One region of the Nitratireductor sp. WH36-1 genome, then DNA from elsewhere that is predicted to be linked to it. Evidence: predicted binding sites of a transcription regulator. Region 1 holds the regulator's gene; each other region holds the start of a gene.
What was found. The regulator PhoB, encoded in region 1, activates phosphate uptake and scavenging genes when phosphate is short. The targets are predictions, from matches to a motif close to TGTCATNNANCTGTCAT.
Positions count from the first base shown of each region.

Region 1 (6,052 bases):
ATCCGTGCGGCAGCTCTCGGCCTCGGCGCTTCGCGCACCCAGACGGTGTTTCACCATGTGCTGCCGCTGGCCGCGCCCGGCATTCTCACGGGCACGATCATCGGTCTGGCGCAGGCGCTTGGCGAAACCGCACCGCTGCTTCTGATCGGCATGGTGGCCTTCGTGGCTGATTACCCGACCACGCCGCTCGATCCCGCTACGGCGCTGCCGGTTCAGATCTACATGTGGGCGAACGAGGCCGAACGCGCGTTTGTCGAGCGCACCTCGGGCGCTATCATGGTGTTGTTGCTGTTCCTCGCCGTGATGAACATTACCGCCATTATTCTGCGGCGGCGCGTCGAGCGTCGCTGGTAACGGAGTGGAAGGACATGAACATGCTCACTGATGCTGCTGTTGAAGAAGCACTGGATGCGAGCCAGAACTCGGACACCCTCAAGATGCGCGGTGAAGACGTCTGCGTCTTCTACGGCGAGAAACAGGCGCTGTTCGGCGTCAATCTCGACGTGCGCGAAAACCAGGTGACCGCGCTGATCGGCCCCTCGGGCTGTGGCAAATCCACGTTCCTGCGCTGCCTGAACCGCATGAACGACACGATCGACATTGCCCGGATCACCGGCAAGATCACGCTCGATGGCGAGGATATCTACGATCCCCGCATCGATGTGGTGGAGCTGCGCGCCCGGGTCGGCATGGTCTTCCAGAAGCCCAATCCGTTCCCCAAGTCGATCTACGAGAACATCGCCTACGGTCCGCGCATTCACGGTCTGGCGACGAAGAAGTCGGAATTCGACGAGGTCGTGGAAGCGAGCCTCCAGAAGGCTGGCCTCTTCAATGAGGTGAAGGACCGCCTGCATGAGCCCGGCACCGGTCTTTCCGGTGGTCAACAGCAGCGCTTATGCATCGCGCGCGCCATTGCCGTGTCGCCGGAAGTGATCCTGATGGACGAGCCCTGCTCGGCGCTTGATCCCATCGCCACCGCCAAGGTGGAAGAGCTGATTGACGAGCTGCGCGAGAACTACACGATCGTGATCGTCACGCACTCCATGCAGCAGGCGGCCCGCGTCTCGCAGCGCACGGCCATGTTCCACCTCGGCAATCTGGTCGAGGAAGGCCCGACGGACAAGATGTTCACCAATCCGGATGACAAGCGCACCCAGGATTACATCACCGGACGCTTCGGCTGACGGCGCGGCAAACGCACAGATAAGGAACCAGACCATGGGCGAGCACACAGTCAGCTCCTTCGATGAGGAACTCGGTGAAATCGACCGCCTCATCCGCGACATGGGCGATCTCTCCGGCGAGATGACGCGCGCTTCCACCAGGGCGCTACTGCACTCCGATACGGCGCTTGCACAGCGCATCATCTCCGATGACACGATCATGGACGCCAAGCAGCGCGACCTTGATGAGCGCGCCATCACGCTCATCGCAAAGCGCCAGCCGATGGCGCAGGATCTGCGCAGCGTCGTGGGCGCCATCCGCATGGCGGCTGATCTCGAGCGCATCGGCGATCTGGCCAAGAACATTGCCAAGCGCGTCGGCGCCGTGGGCGAAAGCGCCACGCCGCGCACGCTTGCGCATTCCATCGACGCGATGGCCGGCCTCGTGCTGAAACAGGTCAATTCGGTGGTCGAGCACTATGTGGCGCGCAATGCCGAGGCGTTAATCCGGCTGCGCGACGAGGATGAGGAAATCGACATTCAGTACACGTCGGTTTTCCGCGAACTCCTCACCTACATGATGGAAGACCCGCGCAACATCACGGCCTGCACGCACCTCCTGTTCTGTGCGAAAAATCTTGAGCGTATCGGCGACCATGTGACCAATATCGCCGAAAATGCCTATTATGTGGTGACGGGGTCCCAGCTTCCGGTCCAGCGGCCGAAGCTTGACGAAACACAGATGACGGTCGAATCCGATGTCTAACCGGCCGTAGACTGCCCGAGGAGAATGCCTGCCATGATTGCCCCCAAGGTCATGGTCGTTGAAGACGACGAACCGCTTTGCGTCTTGCTCAAGTACAATCTGGAAGCCGAAGGCTATCAGGTCGAGATGATCTCTCGCGGCGATGAAGCCGAAGTGCGCCTGCAGGAAAACGTACCCGATCTGCTCGTTCTGGACTGGATGGTTCCGGCCGTTTCCGGCATCGAGCTGTGCCGCCGGCTGCGCATGCGCCCCGAAACGGAGCGCCTGCCGATCATCATGCTCACCGCCCGTGGCGAGGAAAGCGACCGCGTGCGCGGCCTTTCAACCGGCGCGGACGACTATCTGGTGAAGCCTTTCTCGACGCCGGAATTCGTGGCGCGTGTTCGCGCGCTTCTGCGGCGCGCGAAGCCGGAAGTGCTCTCGACGGTTCTTTCGGTCGGGGACATCGTGCTCGACCGTGAATCGCACCGTGTCTATCGCCGCAAGAACGAGATCCGTCTCGGACCGACAGAGTTCCGCCTTCTGGAATTCATGATGCAGCATCCCGGCCGCGTCTTCTCGCGAAGCCAGCTGCTCGACAATGTCTGGGGCGAGACGATCTATATCGACGAGCGCACCGTGGACGTGCATGTGGGGCGTTTGCGCAAGGCCGTGAACCACGGGCGTCTGCCCGATGTGATCCGCACCATTCGCGGCGCGGGCTATGCGATCCGCGAAGCCTGACAAACGCGATACAGCCATTAAAAAAAGCCCCGGTTCGACCGGGGCTTTTTCGTTGAAGCTCTTCGCCGTTATTTCGTGGCCCGTTATTTCGTGGCGGCGTGTCCGGGGCGGGCATGCTCGTTCTGCGCCACGGCAAAGCTCGTCACCGGCTCGATGGAAGCGGTCAGCTCGCCATTGCTGGTGATGTCCCACTCCAGGATCGCATCGTCATAGACGAGTGCGGGATCCACATAGACGCAGGTGGCGAGAACCTGCGGCGCTTCGGTTTCCAGCTCGCGCATTGCAACCGGCTTCTCCGCCTCGCACTCCTCAAACGTCTCGTAGACCGGGGTGGGGGCGGGCAGTTCCTGGCATTCGCGCGTGTCGCCGGCCCCCACATTGCCTGAGCAGCCGACAATCAAAAGAAGTGCAGCGATGTGTTCCATGGCTTTCTCCTTTCATTGTCTTCACGAAACGGAAGCCATGGATGGTCCGGTTCGCTTATGCCGCATTCGTTTATGTGTGCGTCGCCGTTTAGCGACCGCGTTTCAGAAGGCCCATGATCAGCGAGATCGCGAGCAGGGCGAGGAAGATGTAGAAGAGGATCTGCGCAATGCCTGCCGAAGCGCCGGCAATTCCGCCGAAACCGAGTGCGCCGGCGATGATCGCGACGACAAGGAATATCAGGGCCCAGTATAGCATTCTGTCTCTCCGTTTAGTTATGCCGGTTAAACGTCTGGCATTCGGATTTGGTTCCGCCGGAGAGATTTTGGGCAAAAGAAAAGCCGCCCGGAGGCGGCTTTTTTGAGAAACGCGTGAAGAAGCGGGGGCCTGTCAGGCCGCCGCGTGCGCCTGCTGATCGAAGAAGAGCGCCTGGCTGATGAGCGCCTTGACCATTTCCGGGCTGAACGGCTTGGTCACAAGGAAGGTCGGTTCCGGGCGCTCGCCCGTCAGAAGCCGCTCGGGGAAGGCGGTGATGAAGATGACCGGCACGGTGGCCGCGTCGAGGATCTCGTTCACCGCATCAAGGCCTGAACTGCCATCGGCAAGCTGAATGTCGGCCAGCACCATTTTCGGCTGCGTCTTGGCAAACATTTCGACCGCCTGCTTGTGGGTGCGGGCCGTGCCGACCACGCGATGCCCGAGGCTTTCGACCATCTCCTCGATGTCCATGGCGATCAGGGGCTCGTCCTCGATGATGAGGATGTCTGTCGCCACCTGACGGGAAATCTCCTCGCTGGCTTCGCGCAGCATCGTGTTGATGCCTTTCATATCCGTCTCGAGAATTTCCGCAGCCTCTTCCGGCCGGAAATTCTCTACGGCCACCAGCAGGAAGGCCTGACGCGGACGGGGCGCGAGCGAAGAAAGGTTGCTCATGGCCCGCTTTTCCCATGCCGAGCTCGGCGTGCCTTCGGGGACCGGAACGTCCAGCGTTTCAAACAGCGATGTGAAGAGCCTGAAGAGGGCGATCTTGTCGGTCGATGCCTCGGGAAAGATGCTCGTATCGGCGATCAACGCTTCAAGCGTCGCAGCCACCAGTGCGTCACCGCTGGACTGGGAGCCGGAAACGGCCCGGGAAAAGCGCCGCAGGTAAGGAAGGTGCGGAGCGATACGCGCTGACAGGGTCATGGATTTCAAGTCTCCCTCAAGACATGGCAATGAGAATTAGTGCATTTGTGACGGGTGAAACGCCCCATATGCGAAAATGTTCCCGTCGGAGGGAACGAATTCCGCTCAATGGCGTTTGAAAGCAGACGAGACAGTTGTGGCCCGGGCGATGCGGACGGTTTCGGGTCATTGGGAGACCAGATTTGATGGAAAAAGACAGGGCATGAATTACGGCAAACCAAACACCCGAGGAAGCTTGACCCGGCGCGGCAAGGATGAAGACCCGCTCGGCGCAAACTCAGAGATCGGACGCAAGCTCAGGCAATATTACGACGACCTGGTAACGGAAGATATTCCGGATCGGTTCAGCGACCTTCTCAATCAGCTTGAGCAGAAAAGCGGCGCTGAAACGGCCGGAAACAAGGACTGATATATATGAGTGTTTATCCGGGCTTTCGTGACGATCTACTGGCCGCTGTGCCAAGCCTGCGCGCCTTCGCCGTTTCGCTTTCAAAAAGTGCGGACCGGGCGGACGATCTCGTGCAGGAATCGCTGGTCAAGGCGTGGGACAAACAGAACAGCTATCAGCCGGGCACCAATCTGAAAGCCTGGCTCTTCACCATCCTTCGCAACGAGTTCTACTCGCAGATGCGCAAGCGCAAGCGCGAGGTCGAAGATGCGGACGGTGCGATCACCGGACGTCTGTCGGTGCACCCGGCGCAGGAGGGTTCGGTCGATCTGAAGGACTTCCGGCGCGCTCTCGAGCAATTGCCCGAAGACCAGCGTGAAGCGATCATCCTGATCGGCGCGTCCGGCTTTTCCTATGAGGAAGCGGCGGAGATCTGCGATTGCGCGGTCGGCACGATCAAGAGCCGCGTGAGCCGCGCCAGAACGCGCCTGCAGGAAATCCTCGAGATTTCAGGTGAGGGCGATTTCGGGCCGGACGCCATCTCGACCCAGATCACCAATACGGCCTTCATCGCCTAGGTCCTGAGCCAGGATTGCCGTGCGTCCCTTGGGGCGCACATAGGGCAATCGGGTCTGACCGCTCTCAGTCCTTCCCGGCGCTTGAGCCGACAATCGCCTGGGACAGCGCGTCGATAAGGTCGCTGTCCCTGTAGGGCTTTTCAACGATCCTGATACCACCGAACGCCTCGAACACCTGGTGGCTTGAGGCGTAGCCGGTGGCGAAGATGAAGGGGATGCGCCGCGCCTGAAGCAGGCGGGCGAACTCGTCTGTCCAGTTGTCGGACAGCTTGATGTCGAGGATCGCTGTCGAAATTCCCCGGCTTTCCAGAACGTCGGGTCCCAGATCATCGAAGGTGCCGACAGTGAACACGTCCGTTGCGCCGTGCTCCTTGCACAGTTCTTCGATGCTCATGGCGATCATGGCTTCGTCTTCGACGAGCAGGACGCGGGCGCCCTCCAGAGGTTTCTTCAAGCAGACATCCTTCCGACGCCAGAGAATTCGTTCCTCTTTGCCATCTCATTACCCGTGTAGATTGTCATTAAAAAAAGACGTGTCTGTACGATTTGCGGGAACCGCTCGCACTGGATGCGGCTTTCCTATTCAGCAATGAACCGGGGGCCAGTCAGTGACAAAAGAACAGGAATTCACCCACAAGAGTCTGCCCTGCCAGCAATGTCCCTTGAGAAAGCGCGAGGTCTTTCGCGATTTCGAGGGGGATGAACTGGAGTTCGTCGGTCGTTTCAAGAAGGGCGATCTGGCAGTGAAGAAGGGGGCGACCGTTTTAGTGGAAGGCGCGCACAATCCGCATCTCTATACGGTACTTTCCGGCTGGGGCTTTCGCTA
Region 1 covers NZ_CM178970.1:587,311-593,362, forward strand. Annotated here, with positions in the region: gene pstA (phosphate ABC transporter permease PstA) at 1-354, shown strand, start outside; gene pstB (phosphate ABC transporter ATP-binding protein PstB) at 369-1,184, shown strand; gene phoU (phosphate signaling complex protein PhoU) at 1,219-1,929, shown strand; gene phoB (phosphate regulon transcriptional regulator PhoB) at 1,966-2,652, shown strand; gene AC4PTT_RS02840 (hypothetical protein) at 2,736-3,077, opposite strand; gene AC4PTT_RS02845 (DUF1328 domain-containing protein) at 3,166-3,333, opposite strand; gene AC4PTT_RS02850 (response regulator) at 3,466-4,260, opposite strand; gene AC4PTT_RS02855 (NepR family anti-sigma factor) at 4,463-4,669, shown strand; gene AC4PTT_RS02860 (sigma-70 family RNA polymerase sigma factor) at 4,675-5,226, shown strand; gene AC4PTT_RS02865 (response regulator) at 5,291-5,680, opposite strand; gene AC4PTT_RS02870 (Crp/Fnr family transcriptional regulator) at 5,835-6,052, shown strand, end outside.

Region 2 (6,052 bases), 200 kb from region 1:
CATCTGAAGAAAGCCCGTCAGCGACGATGCGGAGCCCGCAATGCGGGGGAATGGGGCAAGGCCCGCCGTCATCATGGCCGGCATCACGAAAGCGATGCCGAAGGCATAAACGCCGACCGGCCCCATCACGCCGATGAAGCTTGGCTCGAACAGGGTGAGCGCAAACACCAGAAGCACGCTGCCCACACCGATGGCCGTGAGGCCGATGGGCACGAGCCTGTAAGCGCCGAGCGACTTCATCAACTGCCGCGCGGCGACAGCGCCGACGAAATACATGCCCGATTGCGCCAGCATGCCGAGGCCAAACTCGGCGGGTGTCATGCCGACATTGTCCATTAGAATGAAAGGCAGAACGGTTGCCTGCGTATAGAGCGCGCCGACCGCACCGGCGATGACGAAGCTCGACAGCATGAAGTAGCCATTGCTCAGAAGCAGGCCATAGGAGTGGACCAGCGCCTTCGGGCTGATGCGCGAGAGATCGCGCTCGACGGTCTCGCGCATACAGAAATGGATGATGAGCGCGATCACCAGTCCCGCCACCAGCATGAGAATGAAGATGGCGTGCCAGCCGGCTATCTGCATCGTCAGACCGCCGAGCGTCGGCGCGAAGGCCGGCCCCACGGCAAGAATGATGCCGACCAGGTTCATGATCCGGGCGGAACTTTCATTCGTGAAAAGATCGCGCACGATGGCGCGTGAAACGGCCACGCCGACGGCCGCGCCAAAGCCCTGTAGAAAGCGGGCGGCGATCAGCGTTTCAATGTTGGGTGAGATCAGCGCGATGAAGCTCGCCACCACATAGATCGCGATGAAGGCGAAGGTGACGGGCTTGCGCCCGAGGCCATCCGACAGGGGGCCGCAGAACAGCTGCGCCACTGCAAAGCCGGCAAAGTATAACGAGATGGTCATCTTGACCGCCGCTTCCGTGGTGCCGAAAGCCTCGACGATCTCCGGCAGCGCAGGCGTGAAAAGCGCCATCGAAACGGGCCCGAGCGCCACCAGCAGCGCACCGATGATGCTGACCCGCCGTTCGCTCATCAGCGGCGGTGGCGGGGTTTCGGCATCCGGTGCTTCTGCGCGCATGTTCATAAAGGCTCCCCCTGCCGTGGCGCGGCAGGCTTTTGCGACAGGCCCGCCAGATTGGCCCGCACCACTTTCAGTTTCTCGAGCATTTCGTCCCACTCGGCTTCGCTGAGCGTGCCGGCAGCGCTGCGCCGCATCTCGGTGCCCACCCGGCCAATGGCCTCAAGCACTCCATCGGCCTTGTCCGTCAACTCGACGAGCTTTGCCCGGCGGTCGGACGGGTCGTTCGCACGGCGCACGAGATCGCGCGCCTCAAGCCGGTCGAGATAGCCGCTCAGCGTCATCGCCTCGACGCCCATGCGCTCGGCGAGAACATTCTGGCGAACTGCGCCGGCGCGCGCGGCATGAACCAGCGTGCGCGCCTCACCGGGCGTCACGCCGATACCGGCATTGGAAATTGCCCGATCCATCGTGTTTCTGATCAGACGATAAACGTCTGCGATGAGGAAACCGAACGATTCCGGATTCACGTGCTGCGTCATCAAAAAGACCCTTATTATAAGGCAAACTTAATATAAGCCATACATATAGTCAGCCCCTATCATCGTCAACTCCGGCCATTGCGCCGCCAGCCGCCAGCGCTTACATCGCAAGGGCTCTGTTCCTCCAACGAACCGGAAACGCCATGCAGAAATCCGCTCCCATCGATCTTGCAACGCACCCGCTGACGAACTGGACCGGGCCGCACGGCCTGCCGGATTTCACCGCATTCGACGATGCCGCGTTTGCGCCCGCTTTCGAGGTAGCCATCGCTGCCCATGAGGCGGAGATCGAGCAGATCGCCAACAATCCGGACGCGCCGGACATCGAAAACACGCTGGCTGCGATGGAACTCGCCGGCGAAGCGCTCTCGCGGGTCTCGGCCATCTTCTGGTGCCGCGCAGGCGCACACACCAATGAGACGATCCAGGCGCTGGAACGGGAAATCTCGCCGCGCATGGCCCGGCACATCTCGTCCGTTCTCATGAACGCGGCGCTGTTTGAGCGCATCGACCGGCTTTATCAGGCGCGCGACACGCTCGACCTTGATGCAGAGACCGACCGCGTTCTTGAAAAGGTCTGGAAGCGCTTTGTGCGCGGTGGCGCGCAGCTCGACGCAGACGACAAGGCGCGGCTTGCCGTGATCAATGAGGAACTGGCCGGACTTGGCGCGACATTTGGCCAGAACGTGCTTGCAGACGAAAGCGGCTGGTCACTGTTTCTGGAGGAAAACGACCTGGCCGGGCTCTCCGACGCGCTGAAGAGCGCGATGGCGGAAGCCGCCGAAGCGCGCGGCGAGCAGGGCCGCTATGCGGCAACGCTCTCACGCTCCATCGTGGAACCGTTCCTTGCCTCCTCCGAACGGCGCGACCTGCGCGAGAAGGTGTTCAACGCATTCGCCAAACGCGGCGAGAATGGCGGCGACACGGACAATGCCGACATTATTGCGAGCACGCTGAAGCTTCGCGCAGAAAAGGCGCGATTGCTCGGCTATGAAACCTATGCCGCGCTGAAGCTGGACGACACGATGGCGAAAACGCCGGAGGCCGTGCAGGAGCTGCTGCAGCCGGTCTGGCGAAAGGCGCGCGAGAAAGCCGCCGAAGACGAAAAGGAACTGGCGAGGCTGGCAGCCGAAGACGGCCAGAACCACGCCATCGCCCCCTGGGACTGGCGCTATTATGCGGAGAAGCGGCGCGCCGAGCGCTTCGCCTTCGATGAAAGCGCGCTGAAACCCTATCTCGCACTCGAAAACGTGATCGCCGCCTCCTTCGACGTCGCCAACCGGCTGTTCGGCCTGACCTTCGAGGAGCAGAAGGGCGTTCCGGCCTGGCATGAAGACGTGCGCACCTTCATCGTGCGCAATGCCGACGGCTCGCAACGCGGCCTGTTCCTGGCCGACTATTTCAATCGCCCGTCCAAGCGCTCCGGCGCATGGATGAGCGGGTTGCAGTCGGGCTATCGGCTGGGCGCCGGCAAGACGCCGATCATCTACAATGTGATGAACTTCGCAAAGCCGCCCAAGGGCACCCCTGCCCTTCTCTCGGTCGATGAAGCACGCACATTGTTTCACGAATTCGGCCATGCGCTGCACGGGCTTCTGAGCGACGTGACCTGGCCGTCGATTTCCGGCACCTCGGTCTCCCGCGACTTCGTGGAGCTGCCCTCGCAGCTCTATGAGCACTGGTTCACCGTGCCGGAGGTGCTGCAGAAATTCGCCCTGCACCACGAAACCGGCCAGCCCATGCCGCAGGAACTGCTTGAGAAGATGCGCGCGGCGCGCACCTTCGACGCCGGCTTTGCAACGGTGGAGTTCACCGCCTCGGCGCTGATGGACATGGCGTTCCACAGCCAGGCCGAAGCACCCGAAGCGCCGCTGGACTTCGAGGCGGAAACGCTGAAGCAGATGGAAATGCCGGACGCCATCGTGATGCGCCACCGAACGCCGCATTTCCTGCATGTGTTTGCGGGCGACGGTTATTCAGCCGGCTATTATTCTTATTTGTGGTCGGAAGTGCTCGACGCAGACGCCTTCCGCGCCTTCGAGGAAACGGGCGATCCGTTCGATCCCGAAACCGCGAAGAAACTGCTCCGGCACATCTATGCGGCCGGCGGGTCGGCTGATCCCGAAGAGCTTTACAAGGCGTTCCGCGGGCGCATGCCGACGCCGGAAGCCATGATGGAAAAGAAGGGGCTCGCCTAGGCCCGAGAACCTGACGATGACGGCCTGCCTGCGGGCCGTCATTCAATGGTCAGATAGATGTCACGCCGCCGATAACCGGTTGCCACACTAAACGGTGAAATTGCCTCCCACGACCCAACCAGATCGAGGGAGACTGTCATGAAGTCCTTTGGAGTGAGCACCCGCCGCAAATTCCTGATCGGAAGCGGCGCAACCGCACTTGCCACCACGCTTGGCGGGCTGGCCATGCCCGCCATTTCGCGCGCCTCGTCGCGCCCCGTCTTCACCCATGGCGTCCAGTCCGGCGACGTGGACACCACGACCGGCATGATCTGGACCCGCACGGATCGCCCGGCGCGGGTGGAGTTTGAAGTCTCGACCACCGAGAGCTTCGCCAACCCGACCCGGCTGCCGAGCCTCGACGCCCTGCCCGACAGCGATCTCGCCGTGAAAAGGCTGCTGGAGAACCTGACGCCCGATCAGGATATTTTCTACCGCATGACCGCCGTGGATCTCTCCGACGTTTCGGCGCGCTCGGAGCCGATTGTCGGACGCTTCCGCACCGCGCCCTCTGCACGCCGCGACATCCGTTTCGCCTGGTCGGGCGACACCGCCGGCCAGGGCTGGGGCATCGATGAGACCGGCATGAAGACCTATGCCACCATGTCGAAGCACGAGCCCGACTTCTTCCTGCATTCCGGCGACACGATCTATGCCGACGGCGCGATCCAGGACGAGGTGGAGTTGAAGGACGGCTCCAAATGGATCAACAAGGTGGTGATCGACGAGAAGCGCAAGGTCGCTGAAACGCTGGACGAGTTCCGCGGCCAGTGGAAGTACAACATGATGGACGACCATGTGCGCGCGCTGAACGCCGTGTGCCCGACCTTCTTCCAGTGGGATGACCATGAAGTGGTCAACAACTGGTCGGCCTCCAAGGACCTCACCGAAGACGACCGCTACACCGAGAAATCGGTGGCGCTTCTGCAGGCGCGCGCTGCCCGCGCGTTCCACGAGATGTCGCCGATCCGCTTCACACCGGCAGAGCCCGGCCGCGTCTACCGCAAGATCGCCTACGGGCCGATGCTGGACGTGTTTTTCCTCGACCTGCGCTCCTATCGCGGCCCCAACACCGCTTCCATGCAGGATGAGCTGAGCGATGAGGCCCGCATTCTGGGCGATGCGCAGATGCAGTGGCTGAAGCGCGAACTCTCGAACTCGCGCGCCACCTGGAAGGTGATCGCCTGCGACATGCCGATCGGCCTTGTGGTGCGTGACGGCGAGAAGATCGAGGCGATTGCAAATGGCGACGATGGCGCTGCCAAGGGCCGCGAGCTGGAAATCGCCGAGCTGCTGCGCTTCATCAAGAATGCGGGCATCGAGAACACGGTGTGGCTGACCGCCGACGTGCACTACACGGCTGCCCACTACTACAATCCCGACAAGGCGCAGTTCCAGGACTTCAACCCGTTCTGGGAATTCGTTTCCGGCCCGCTGCACGCCGGCACGTTCGGCCCCAACGATCTGGACCAGACCTTCGGCCCGGAACTGAAATATGTGAAGGCCCCGAGCAAGGAGCAGGGCGTGAACCTGCCGCCTTCGGACGGCTTCCAGTTCTTCGGCCTGGTCGACATCGACGCCGACACCCAGCAGATGACGGTGCGCCTTATGGATCGCGATGACAACGAGCTCTACACAATGACGCTCGATCCCGTGCGCTCGGCCTGACACTGAGCGCATGCACTCGAACCGGGACCTTTGCGCCCCGGTTTTTTGTTTCGCGCGAGCGCATGTGCCACGCAAATGACTGGAGGTAATCCGGTTACTCTTAGAAAATCATGCCCAATTGGTCGCAGTCTGCGAAATTGCATCTTTCCGCAACGCACACTAACTAAACTCGGAAAGCTGTCGAAAACCGTGGAGAGCAAGATGCATCAGACAGGCGCGCCCCAGGGAGCCGAAATGACCGCAGACGCAGGTCCTGCCCGGCCCGACGTGACCGTCTTCTTCGACAGGCGCACCTTCTCGGCACAGTATGTCGTCGCAGATCCGGCGACCGGCAAATGCGCAATCATCGATCCCGTTCTCGATTTCGACGAGAAATCCGGCGCAACCTCCACGGAAAACGCCGACCGGCTCCTCGCCTTCATCGAGGAGAAGGGGCTCGAGCTCGAGTGGATTCTCGACACCCATCCCCATGCCGATCATTTTTCAGCCGCGAGCTATCTGAAAACCAGAACCGGAAAGCCGATCGCCATCGGCGAGAAAGTGGTCGAGGTGCAGAAGCTCTGGAAAAGCATCTACAACTGG
Region 2 covers NZ_CM178970.1:386,840-392,891, reverse strand. Annotated here, with positions in the region: gene AC4PTT_RS01885 (multidrug effflux MFS transporter) at 1-1,089, opposite strand, end outside; gene AC4PTT_RS01880 (MarR family winged helix-turn-helix transcriptional regulator) at 1,086-1,565, opposite strand; gene AC4PTT_RS01875 (M3 family metallopeptidase) at 1,709-3,763, shown strand; gene AC4PTT_RS01870 (alkaline phosphatase D family protein) at 3,902-5,470, shown strand; gene AC4PTT_RS01865 (MBL fold metallo-hydrolase) at 5,705-6,052, shown strand, end outside.
Region 2: the regulator PhoB is predicted to act here: its motif matches at 3,800-3,816, upstream of AC4PTT_RS01870 (alkaline phosphatase D family protein).

Region 3 (6,052 bases), 160 kb from region 1:
CAATTACACCGCCGCGGCCATGGATGGACGCATCGTGCAGATCGCCTTCCTCAAGGGCGCGCGGGCAGAGGTCGATTTCTCGCAGATCATGCGCAAGCGCCTCAGTCACACCGGTTCCACGCTTCGGCCCCGTTCTGTCGCCTTCAAGGGCATCATCGCAACGGAGCTGGAAGCGCATGTCTGGCCGCTTCTGGCCGCCCGCCGCATCGCCCCGGTCATGGACATGACCTTCCCGCTGGCCGAGGCCTGGCGTGCGCATGAGCGCATGGAAGAGGGGGCGCATATCGGCAAAATCGTGCTGGAAGTGTCTTGATCACCGGCGAAAACGCCTTTCCCAAAAACAGGAAGGCCCCGGCGATGATGCCGGGGCCTTCAGCCCTGGGAGGCTTTGTTTGCGAGAGCAATTCCGGGAAAAACTGAAGCCGGTTACCCGTCCGGAATTGCGCAACAACGATCCAGGTCAGTGGGTCGCGCTGAGCTTGCCCATATTGACGAAGATGGTCTCGCCGGACGAATCGTCCACCCCGTCATTGTCGGTCACGAAATAGGCGGTGCCGTTCGCGTCGATGGCGAAGCCCTCGATCTTGTCGACCACATAGCCATTCGTCGCGGCTTTCATCTCGGGCAGCAGGTCACGCTCCAGCGTTTTTTCCACCAGCGGCAGGTCTGCATCCAGCGCAGCCGGTGCGAAACCGTCCAGCGACACGCTGTAGAGTTTCTTGATCTTCGCCGACGAGCCGATCTGGTTGTCGCGCTCCACGATGTAGAGCTTGCCGTCATGGGCGGTGATTTCGGAAAGGCCGACCCAGCCCTTTTCCGCCGCATCCAGCGGATAGCGAACGGCAGCCCATTCCTTGGAGGCAGGCTTGTAGCTCACCAGCTTCACCTGGCCCTTCGGGTCGTCTTTCCATTCGCGCTGGATCGCCATCACCAGCATCTGGTCGTCGCCTTCGCCAACCACGGTCACGCCTTCCATGCCGAAGCGCTGCTCCACGGCGAGCAGTTCGGCGGGAAGTGCGATCTCCTGCTTGATCTCGCCCTTTGCATCGACGCGGAACAGCGCGTGCGGCGTCAGGCGGTCGGTGCGGCCTTCCGAAGCGAGCCAGAAGCCGCCCTTGCCATCATTGGCGATGCCTTCGAGGTCGAGCTTCTGGGCAGCCGCGCCATTGCGGGTCACGACCGTCTTTTTCGTGATCCGCGCCAGCGTCTGCGTCGCGTCGATGGTGAAGATCGCGGGCTGGTTGCCGTAGAACGAATCCGACACGGCGTAGAGCGTGCCGGGCTTTTCCGGATCAGCCACGAGGCCCGAAAGAGCGCCCCAGCCAAACGGTGCGCCGTTCTCGTCCATGGCGGATTCGATGGTCGGGTAGGCGGCCTTGCCCTCGGAAAGTTCGTAGACCATCACATGCGAGCGTGCGCCGCCGTCTTCGATCAGGTCCGCCTCATTGGCCGTCACCAGGAGGTTGCGCTCGGGAATGGCGACCAGACCCTCCGGTCCGATGCCCGACGGCAGCACCTGCACGAATTCCGGCGCGCCGCCCGTGTCGCGGTAGACCGCGATGAGCGAAGCACGCTCCAGCGCAACGAAGATGTATCGCTGATCGCCGAAGGTCGCGACTTCGAGGCCCTCGGGCTCGGTGCCCTTGGCGTCGGAACGCTTGTCCGGGTAGTGGCCGGCGGCTGCGGCGCGGAATTCCAGATCATTGCCGCTGTCGAACAGAACCTCGCCCGTCTTGTTGAAGATGGTGAAGCTGCGCGATCCGCCTTCATAATCGCCCTCATTGGCGGTCACGAAGCGGTCATTGTCGAGCCACTTCACGGCGTCCGGCTCGCGTTTCACATTGGCTGCCGCCTGATCGAAGTCGATTGCGCCATTGTCCAGCGTGTCGATCTGTTCGAGGTCGATGCTGCCGGCGGCGAAATGGTTCACCACCGCGCCGCTTTCGGCCGAAACCACCGCGATGTGGTTGTTTTCCTGAAGCGTGACGACAATTTCGCCCGCGTCGTTGAAATCCACGAATTCCGGCTCCGGGTCGCTCGGCGCGATTTCGGCGAGACCGGCAAGCGAGACGGTTTTCATGCTGTCGCAATCGGGCATGCCGTCGGTGAGCGTGAACACTTTGAGGTCGCCGGCAGGCATCTGCGGAATGACGCCGTCATTCAGGTCTTCGTCGCGTTCATTCTCGATGGCGACAGCAAGAAAGCGTCCATCGGCACTGATCGCAACCGAATCCGGCTGTCCGCCCAGCGCGCAGGAGGCTTCGGCGGTTTTCGCCGCCATGTCGATCACCACCAGATTGCCGGAAGGCTCGGTAAAGCTCTTCGAGGTGTTCACCGCCGCAATCGCTTTCTGGCCGACCACGCCCACGGAGGTGGGTTCGCCGTCCAGCATCACGGCGCCACCGGCTTTCGGCGCGGCTGCATCGCTGATGTCGACAAAGCCGACGCCGCCCAGCGGGCTGTCGGAATAGATCAGCGTCTTGCCGTCGGCGCTGCGGGCGATGATCTCGGAAGAGGTCTCCGTTGCCCGGTCGGCATCGGCCGGCAGGTTCTCGGCCACGGCAAAAGTGGCGATGCGGTTGAAATTCATCTCTGCCTGAGCCGGTAAGATGACAGCCGTGCTGGCCAGCAGAGCAAGAATGATCGCGTTGCGTTGCATGTTCAAAACTCCCTCAAGTCCCGTAGGAGCGGCACAATCGGAGGGCTTGGTTTCACGCCGATGACGGATCAATGACGGTTCGGTGACGTCCCCGTTCCGGGGTGCTGCGCAATTTGTTGCGTAAGGGGGGTGTTTCAGTTTATAAAGCGGACGAAATTTCCCAACATCGGTGGTTATAACCACCGCCCGCGCTAGGGACGCGGGCGAAGGAAGAGGATTCTTGAACTATGGCCAACACGCTTCTCATGCCCAAGGCCACCGCCGTGTGGCTGGTCGACAACACGGCGCTGACGTTCGATCAGATTGCAGAGTTCTGCAAGCTGCATCCGCTTGAGGTTGGTGCCATTGCCGATGGCGACGCCGCTCAGGGCATCAAGGGCATGGACCCGGTCATGACCGGCCAGCTCACCCGCGAAGAAATCGCCATGGGCGAGCGCAATTCAAACCACAAGCTGCGGCTTTCCGAGCCGAAGGTGCGTGTGCCGGAGACCAAGCGCAAGGGGCCGCGTTACACGCCGCTCTCCAAGCGTCAGGACCGCCCCAACGCCATTCTCTGGCTGGTGCGCAATCATCCGGAGCTCAAGGACGCGCAGATTTCGCGTCTCGTCGGCACCACCAAGTCGACCATTGAGGCCATTCGCGAGCGCACCCACTGGAACTCGCCCAATCTCGTGCCGATGGACCCGGTGACGCTGGGCCTGTGCTCGCAGATCGATCTGGATCTGGAAGTGCAGCGCGCTGCCCGTTACCTGCCGCCGCAGGAGAGCACCGGCGAAACGCTTCTGCCGGCATCCGAGACCGAGCATCTGCCGCTCGGCGAGCAGGATTCGTCCTCCTCGGAAGAGAAGGAACTCGACGCAGAAGCCGTCTTCGCAAAGCTCTCGTCGATGCGCTCCACCGAAAACAATGACGATGATGAGGACGATCAGTCCTGATTCGCGATACCTGATAATCTCCCCGGATTGCCGGGGAGAAATTAGAGCAGCCTGATCTCGTATCAGGCTGTTTTCGTATCGGGTGATGGCGGCAGAAAGTCCTGTTGCAGACGATCTTCCGGTTCAGCAGGCCTGTGCCCTGCCGATCATGGCTTCATGAATTTCCATGCGGCGGTAGAAGTCGGCAAGCTGCTTGCCGCGCTCTGGCCGGAACCCGCGCCCTGCCGGCTTGATCGCCGCAATGCGGTCGATGCGAAAGGTGCGGAAATCTCCGCGCAGCTCGCACCAGGCCACCAGCGTCCAGACCTTTCCCCAGAACCACAGGCCCAGAGGCCGCACATCGCGCTCCGATGTCCGGCCTGCCTCGTCGCGGTAGTCGAGGGCAAGCACGTCGCGCGTTTCCACCGCGCGCTCCAGCGCATCGATGGTCTGGCGGTCCATGTCGCTCACCACCCAGCGCGGGGTGTGAATTTCGGTTTTTGCAATCCGGTCGCGCTCCGGTTCCGGCAGCACGGTTCCGATCTTGATGAGCGCTTCTTCGGCGGCACGCGCCATCGCTGCGCCGCCGAAGGCGCGCACCATGCGCGCCCCGGCCACCAGGGCCACGATCTCGTCGCGGGTGAACATGAGCGGGGGGAGCTCGAACCCCTCCCGCATCAGATAGCCCACGCCCGCCTCGCCATCGATGGGAACCCCGGTCGATTGCAGGTCGGCGATATCGCGATAGATCGTGCGTTCCGAGACTTCGAGACGCTCGCTCAACAAACGCGCCGTAACCAGGCGCCCGCCCCGCAAATGCTGGACGATTTGAAAAAGTCGGTCAGCACGGCGCATGCGTTGTTCTCCTCACGCAAAAATTCCGAAGCTGTTTCCGTCGGGATCGAGACAATACACGAAACGACCGGCAGGAATAGTGACGATGGGCGACACCACTTTGCCGCCATTGTCCGTCACGCGCTTCATGGCGTCTTCAAGCGGCGCTGCGACTGCGAGATGAATGGTCGGCCCGGTGCCTTCGGGAGCCGGCTTGCCGGGGTAGATGTGCCCCGAGATGGATTCCTGCGGGTCTTTCGAGGCGAACACGGCAAACGGGTTCGGCCCGTCTTCCCGCAGCGCCAGTTCATTTTCAACGACAGCGCCATAGAAAGCGCGTGCCCGGTCCAGGTCGGTGACCGGAATTTCCGCCCAGACGACAGCATGCAACGGCAAAGTGGCAGACACTTGGGTAACCCTCCATTTTCAATGCCTGCAGAATGACACAGCCCTCCTGACAACACACTGTCAGGAGGGCTGTTACGCTGCGCAGAAAAAGGGCAGGGCATCATCGCCGACCGGTGCTGACGCCGTTTTGTCAGGAGATATCCGGCTTCACTTCCACCGTGTAGTTCAGCGGCAGGCGTCCGCCATCGGCGTAGATCGTCTGTCCCGTCACATAGCTTGCATCGTCATCGGCCAGGAAGGTTGCCACCGAGGCGATCTCGCCTGGCTCGCCGGCGCGGCCGAGCGGCGTGCGCGAGAGCATGCGGTTGCGCGCCGCCTGGTCGCTGTTCACCTTGGCCAGCATCTCGGTCATGATCGAGCCCGGCCCGATCGCGTTGACGCGAATGCCATAGGGCGCGAGCGCCAGCGCCATGACGCGGGTGAGCTGGTTCACGCCACCCTTGGAAACCGAATAGGCGATCTGCTCGGGGATCGCGAGAACGGCGTTGATCGACGACATGTTGATGATCGTGCCCGGCGCACCGCCATTCTGCACTTTCTCGACCATGAAGCGGGCCACGGCCTGTCCCGCGAGGAAGGAACCCTTCAGATTGATGTCGAGAACGCGGCTGAAATCCTCTTCGCTCAGGTCGAGAAAGTCCGACGCATGCACGATGCCGGCATTGTTGACGAGAATGTCCACGTCGCCGAAGGCGTCGATGGTTTCCGCCAGCATGTTGTGCACGTCCAGCCGCTTGCTCACATCCGCCTTCACGAAGCGCGCATCGCCCAGTTTTTCCAGATCGGAAAGCGCCTGCGCACCCTTTTCGCCATCGACATCGGCGATCACGACCTTGACGCCGTGGCGCAGAAACCGCTCGGCGATTGCATAGCCAATGCCGCTCGCGCCGCCCGTTACGATTGCTGTCTTGCCGTCCAGTGCCATGTTGAATCCTTATGCCAAAAATCGGCCGGACCCTGCGCCTGGGGCACGGCAAGGTCAAGGGCAGCGCCCGTCACTTCCTGGACTTGTCCAGCGCCTCGCTGATTTCATCGAGGATCGCCGGATCGTCGATAGTGGCCGGCATCGCCCATTCCTGATGGTCGGCGATCTTCTGCATGGTGGCGCGCAGGATCTTGCCCGAGCGTGTCTTGGGCAGCCGCTTCACCGGCACCACCTTCTTGAACGCGGCAACCGGCCCGATGCGCTCGCGCACCATCGCCACCAGCTCGCGTTCCACCGTGCTCATGTCCGCCC
Region 3 covers NZ_CM178970.1:429,011-435,062, forward strand. Annotated here, with positions in the region: gene AC4PTT_RS02105 (NAD(P)H-quinone oxidoreductase) at 1-313, shown strand, start outside; gene AC4PTT_RS02110 (esterase-like activity of phytase family protein) at 461-2,659, opposite strand; gene AC4PTT_RS02115 (DUF1013 domain-containing protein) at 2,887-3,594, shown strand; gene AC4PTT_RS02120 (helix-turn-helix transcriptional regulator) at 3,718-4,428, opposite strand; gene AC4PTT_RS02125 (VOC family protein) at 4,441-4,815, opposite strand; gene AC4PTT_RS02130 (SDR family NAD(P)-dependent oxidoreductase) at 4,946-5,740, opposite strand; gene AC4PTT_RS02135 (propionyl-CoA synthetase) at 5,811-6,052, opposite strand, start outside.
Region 3: the regulator PhoB is predicted to act here: its motif matches at 2,731-2,747, upstream of AC4PTT_RS02110 (esterase-like activity of phytase family protein).

Region 4 (6,052 bases), 1.5 Mb from region 1:
TTCGATCCTACGGCTACCAGCGGTAGTGCGAGAACGCGCGGTTGGCTTCAGCCATCTTGTGCGTGTCTTCGCGCTTCTTGACGGCAGTGCCGCGATTGTTTGCTGCGTCGAGCAGCTCGCCGGACAGACGATCGACCATGGTCGTTTCGTTGCGCTTGCGGGCAGCTGCGATCAGCCAACGAATGGCCAGAGCCTGGCGACGCTCAGGACGAACATCGACCGGAACCTGATAGGTCGCACCACCAACACGACGGGAGCGAACCTCGACGTGCGGAGCAACGTTATCAAGCGCCTGATGGAACACACCAACAGGCTCCTGCTTCATCTTGTCTTCTACCTGGTCGAATGCACCGTAAACGATGCGCTCGGCAGCCGACTTCTTGCCATCAAGCATGATGGCGTTCATGAACTTGGTCACAACCGTATCACCGAATTTCGGATCGGGGTTGATCTCTCGTTTTTCTGCACGGTGGCGTCGGGACATGTTTTTCGTCTCTTACCTTCGAGGCCCGGCTCAAAATCAAAGCGCCGAAGCCGGATATCCTACTTCGGACGCTTTGCGCCGTACTTCGAACGACGCTGCTTGCGGTTCTTCACACCCTGGGTGTCAAGCACACCACGGATGATGTGGTAGCGAACACCCGGAAGGTCCTTCACGCGACCGCCGCGGATCATCACCACGGAGTGCTCCTGAAGGTTATGCCCCTCACCCGGGATATAGCCGATGACCTCGAAGCCATTGGCGAGGCGGATCTTGGCCACCTTACGCATGGCCGAGTTCGGCTTCTTCGGCGTCGTCGTGTAAACACGCGTGCAAACACCCCGCTTCTGCGGGTTGGCCTGCATGGCCGGAACCTTATTGCGCTTAACCGGCGCAATGCGCGGCTTGCGGATCAACTGGTTAACGGTAGGCATCAAACCTTCCCTTGTTACAAATTCCGTGTCTCAAGCCCGAGGGCCGCATCCAGAACAAAAATTTGCTCTACGCACAAATCCAGGCTGCAAACCGCTTTTAACGGTCTTGCCCGGACAAAAAGCAGAGGAAGCGTTTCCGCTTCATGCGCCGCAAATTCTGTCGCTCGCAAAAACGAACCCTGTTTGAGACCTGATCCGGGGCGCGTCGCCCCGAAAGAAAAAGCCTCACATCGGCTCGGACGAAGCGGTAATTACTCGCATGAGGGTTAACCGTCAACCCCGCCGCCAGGATTATCTTGTACCGCAGGCCATCGCCGAGCCAGACAGGGTTAAAACGACAGATTATTTCCCGAAACAGCGCCATTTCGAACCAAAACGGCGCTCCATCTCTGTCATTCTCCAATCCCGCATGCGAGAAGCAGGCTTCATATAGTAAGCGATTGCCGGTTGGCAAGAATCAGGAATCACCATGAGCGAATCTGAACATCGCCCCGTCACCATCATCACCGGCCGGGTCTGGCGCGAAAAGGGTGATGAGAGCGAGGGCGTGCACATCATGCTGCAGGCCCCGGACGACGACACGGCGGTGCGAATGGCGCTGGAAGCCCTCGCGCGCGAAGGCTACGCGGAAGCCGAGCTGGACCAGATCGGCGACATGCAGGGCGAGCCCGATGAAGAGCCACACCTGTCGGCCTGGCAGGGAGCGCTTGAAGGCGAGATCGCAATCGTCACCTTCGACGAACCGGTCTGACCCCTTCACGGATCAGAGACAGGAAGCCCGGCCATCGCGCCGGGCTTCTTCTTTATGAGCGAGCCTCGGTCGTCCCGCTTTACTGAGAAGGCGCATCCAGGGCGAACACCACGAACTGGGTGAACTGGCCGTTCGGGTTGAAATTGTTGTCGGATGCCAGAACCAGCGTCTTCCGGCCAGCAATGACGGGCCCCCAGGTCAGGGATTCGATGTTGTCCACGTCGAGACCGAAGTCCCCTTCCCCGATCTTCAGAACATGCGTCTTGCTGACCGGCGTGACATCGCGGTCTGCGATGCTGTCAGCACCGAGAATATCGGTCGCACCCGCCGTTTCGACCCGATAGAGATTGATCTCGTTTCCGGTCCCCAGCGCAAAGGAGCGCTCGACCGCGAGAAACGTGCCGGCGTCGATCTCGAGGATCTCCGTCAGACCATTGTCGTTATAGTAAGGCTCGGTTTCCGACTTCTGGTGGATCGTTCCGGTTTCGTAGACATATTCGGCAACCGGCTCGCCGCTTTCGACGTTGAAACCAACGATACGCGAAGGGCTTCCCGCCTCAAGCGTCGCTTTCGGTCCGTCCTGAACGAGCGCATTCTCGGTCGCGACCCAGATGGTCTCTCCATCGACCGAAAGCGTCAGCCCCTCGAACGCCAGATTGTTGCGAATGCCGCGCTCGCCGGCCGCATCGGGAAGATAAGCGCCGGGGACCGCGAAACTGCGCTTGAACCCGCCGTCCGGTTTGGCCTCAAAGAGCGTCGGTTTGCCTTTGGCATCCCGTTCGCTCGACCAGAACACGCTCTGGCGCGCACCATCGTAGCGGATCGCTTCGGGATCGATCGTCTTGGCCGCGAAGGGCTCACCATTCTCACCCTGCAGCACATGGCTCGAGACAATGTCGACGCCCTTCACGCCGTCTTCCTCGATCACAAGCTTCAGACGGTAGAACCGCGCCGGCGCTTTCTCCGACCGGTCGTCCGAAATCGCGTAGAACAGATCCGCATCCGCGTCGTAGTCCAGGCCGGAAATGCCGCCGAACTCGACACCGGAGATCATGAGACCGCTGGGGAGGACGATTTCGCCGAGATAAGCGGGCTTCATCATGGCTTCGGCATGAGCCAGAGACTGCGCCGAAACGGACAATGCGGCAGCGAGCACTAATTTCCTGAACATGAGGTCTTCTCCGTGAACCGGGCGCGAATGCGCCTCCAGAGCATCGGACCGAAGAACCGAAACCGGTTTTCGGCTTATCCGACGCTCCATCGATGGTTTGGATCGCCCTTTGTGCGTCCGGATGAACGCACGGCGATCTGGAGAACCTCATGATGCAGCCGGGTGACAGACACGCGACGATGGCGGTGGACTGCCAAAAGAAAAGCCGGGCACAAGGCCCGGCTTCTGCATTCTCTGAGAAGAGGTCTGCCGATTACTCGGCAGCACTCGTCGTCATGTCGGCGATCATCGGATCGGCCATTTCCACGCCCGAGGTCTTGCGACGCTCGTCCAGGATCAGATCGTCGCGCGAGCGCGCAATCCGGCGAACCTGGCTCATCGCGCCACCCGTACCGGCCGGGATCAGACGACCGACGATGACGTTTTCCTTCAGGCCCTGCAGCGTGTCGACCTTGCCGGCAACAGCCGCCTCGGTCAGCACGCGGGTGGTCTCCTGGAAGGAGGCCGCGGAGATGAAGGACGGCGTCTGCAGCGAAGCCTTGGTGATGCCGAGCAGGACCGGCTGGCCCTCGGCAGGCTTCTTGCCCTCTTCCACCAACCGGTCATTGACCTCGTCGAACTCCACGGAGTCGACGTGATCGCCCGGAATGTAGGTCGAGTCGCCCTGTGCCGTGATCTCGATCTTCTGCAGCATCTGGCGAACGATCACCTCGATGTGCTTGTCGTTGATCAACACGCCCTGCAAGCGATAGACCTCCTGGATTTCGTTGACCAGGTAGGAAGCAAGAGCCTCCACGCCCTTGATCGCCAGGATGTCGTGCGGCGCCGGGTTGCCGTCGAGAATGAAGTCGCCCTTCTCGATCTGGTCGCCGTCCTGAAGATGGAACGGCTTGCCCTTGGGAATGAGGTATTCCGCAGGCTCCAGAGTCGCGTCATGCGGCTCGATGATGATGCGGCGCTTGTTCTTGTAGTCCCGGCCGAAGCGAACCGTACCATCGATCTCGGCGATGATGGCGTGATCCTTCGGACGACGGGCCTCGAACAGTTCCGCAACGCGCGGCAGACCACCGGTAATGTCCTTCGTACGGGCACTTTCGGTCGGGATACGTGCAATCACGTCGCCCGGCATAACCTTGGAGCCCGGCTCCACGGAGAGTACCGTTTCCACCGAAAGCAGGAACCGCGCGTCGCCACCACGAGCAAGCTTGGAGATCTTGCCCTTGGAGTCGAGGATCGTCAGAGCCGGCTTCAGGTCGGTGCCGCGCGGCGTCGAACGCCAGTCGATGACCTCGCGCTTCGTGATACCGGTGGATTCGTCGGCGGTTTCCTGAACCGACACGCCATCCACCAGATCCTCGAACGCCACGGTGCCTTCCACTTCGGTGAGCATCGGACGGGTGTAGGGATCCCACTCGGAGATACGCTGACCGCGCTTCACCTTGTCGCCCTCGTCGATGAACAGACGCGAACCGTAGGTCAGGCGGTGGCTTGCACGTTCCTCGCCGTTCTCGTCCATGATGAGAACCGCCATGTTGCGGCCCATCACGATGAGATCGCCTTCGGAGTTGCGCACCACATTGCGGTTGCGAACCTTGACCGTGCCTTCGAAGGAAGCTTCGAGGAACGACTGGTCGACCACCTGCGCCGTACCACCCATGTGGAAGGTACGCATGGTGAGCTGCGTGCCCGGTTCACCGATCGACTGAGCGGCGATGACGCCGACAGCTTCACCGATGTTGACCGGCGTACCGCGTGCAAGGTCACGGCCGTAGCAGACCGCGCAGACGCCGACGCGCACTTCACAGGTCAGCGCCGAGCGGATGCGGACGGACTGGATGCCTGCCTTCTCGATGGCTTCAACGTCACGCTCGTCGATCAACCGACCGGCAGCAACGATGACTTCTTCGGTTGCCGGATTGATGATGTCATCAAGCGCGGTACGGCCCAGCACGCGCTGGCCGATGGAAGCAACCACCTGACCGGCGTCGACGATCGGCTGCATGGTCAGGCCCTTGTCGGTGCCGCAATCCGGCACGGTGACAATGCAGTCCTGAGCCACGTCAACCAGACGGCGGGTCAGGTAACCCGAGTTAGCCGTCTTCAGAGCCGTGTCGGCCAGACCCTTACGGGCGCCGTGGGTGGAGTTGAAGTACTCCATCACGGTCAGGCCTTCCTTGAAGTTCGAGATGATCGGCGTCTCAATGATGGAGCCATCCGGACGGGCCATCAGGCCGCGCATGCCGGCAAGCTGACGCATCTGCGCCGGCGAACCACGGGCACCGGAGTGCGACATCATGTAGACCGAGTTCATCGGCTTCTGGCGACCGTCATCGTCGAATTCGACCGCCTTAATGCGCTTCATCATCTCGTCGGCGACCTTTTCCGAGCACTTGGCCCAGGCGTCGACGACCTTGTTGTACTTCTCGCCCTGGGTGATCAGGCCGTCATTGTACTGCTGCTCGTATTCCTTCGCGAGCGCCTCGGTCTCGGCCACCAGGTTTTCCTTGGTGTCCGGAATGACCATGTCGTCCTTGCCGAAGGAAATGCCGGCGCGGCAAGCATGGCCGAAGCCGAGCTGCATGACGCGGTCACAGAAAATGACCGTCTCTTTCTGACCGCAGTGACGATAGACCGTGTCGATCATCTTGGAGATGTTCTTCTTGGTCAGTTCCTGGTTGCAGATGTCGAACGGCACATTGTGGTTCTTCGGCAGCAGCTCGCCAACGATCATACGGCCAGGCGTGGTCTCGTGGATCTGCGATACGGGGTTGCCCTCCGCGTCGACAGTCTTGAAACGGCCCTTGATCTTGGTGTGAAGCGTGACAACGCCGGTCTCGAGTGCGTGATGCAGCTCGCCCATGTCGGCGAACACCATGCCCTCACCCGGTTCGTTCTGGTTCATGATGGACAGGTAGTAGAGTCCGAGAACCATATCCTGCGACGGCACGATGATCGGTGCGCCGGAGGCCGGGTGAAGGATGTTGTTGGTCGACATCATCAGGACGCGCGCTTCAAGCTGCGCTTCGAGCGACAGTGGCACGTGAACGGCCATCTGGTCGCCGTCGAAGTCTGCGTTGAACGCGGTACAGACCAGCGGGTGCAGCTGGATCGCTTTGCCTTCGATGAGGGTGGGCTCGAACGCCTGGATGCCCAGACGGTGCAGCGTCGGCGCGCGGTTCAGAAGAACCGGATGCTCGCGGATCACCTCGTCCAGG
Region 4 covers NZ_CM178970.1:2,135,761-2,141,812, reverse strand. Annotated here, with positions in the region: gene rpsG (30S ribosomal protein S7) at 14-484, opposite strand; gene rpsL (30S ribosomal protein S12) at 544-915, opposite strand; gene AC4PTT_RS09990 (transcriptional regulator) at 1,385-1,666, shown strand; gene AC4PTT_RS09985 (esterase-like activity of phytase family protein) at 1,746-2,837, opposite strand; gene rpoC (DNA-directed RNA polymerase subunit beta') at 3,091-6,052, opposite strand, start outside.
Region 4: the regulator PhoB is predicted to act here: its motif matches at 3,000-3,016, upstream of AC4PTT_RS09985 (esterase-like activity of phytase family protein).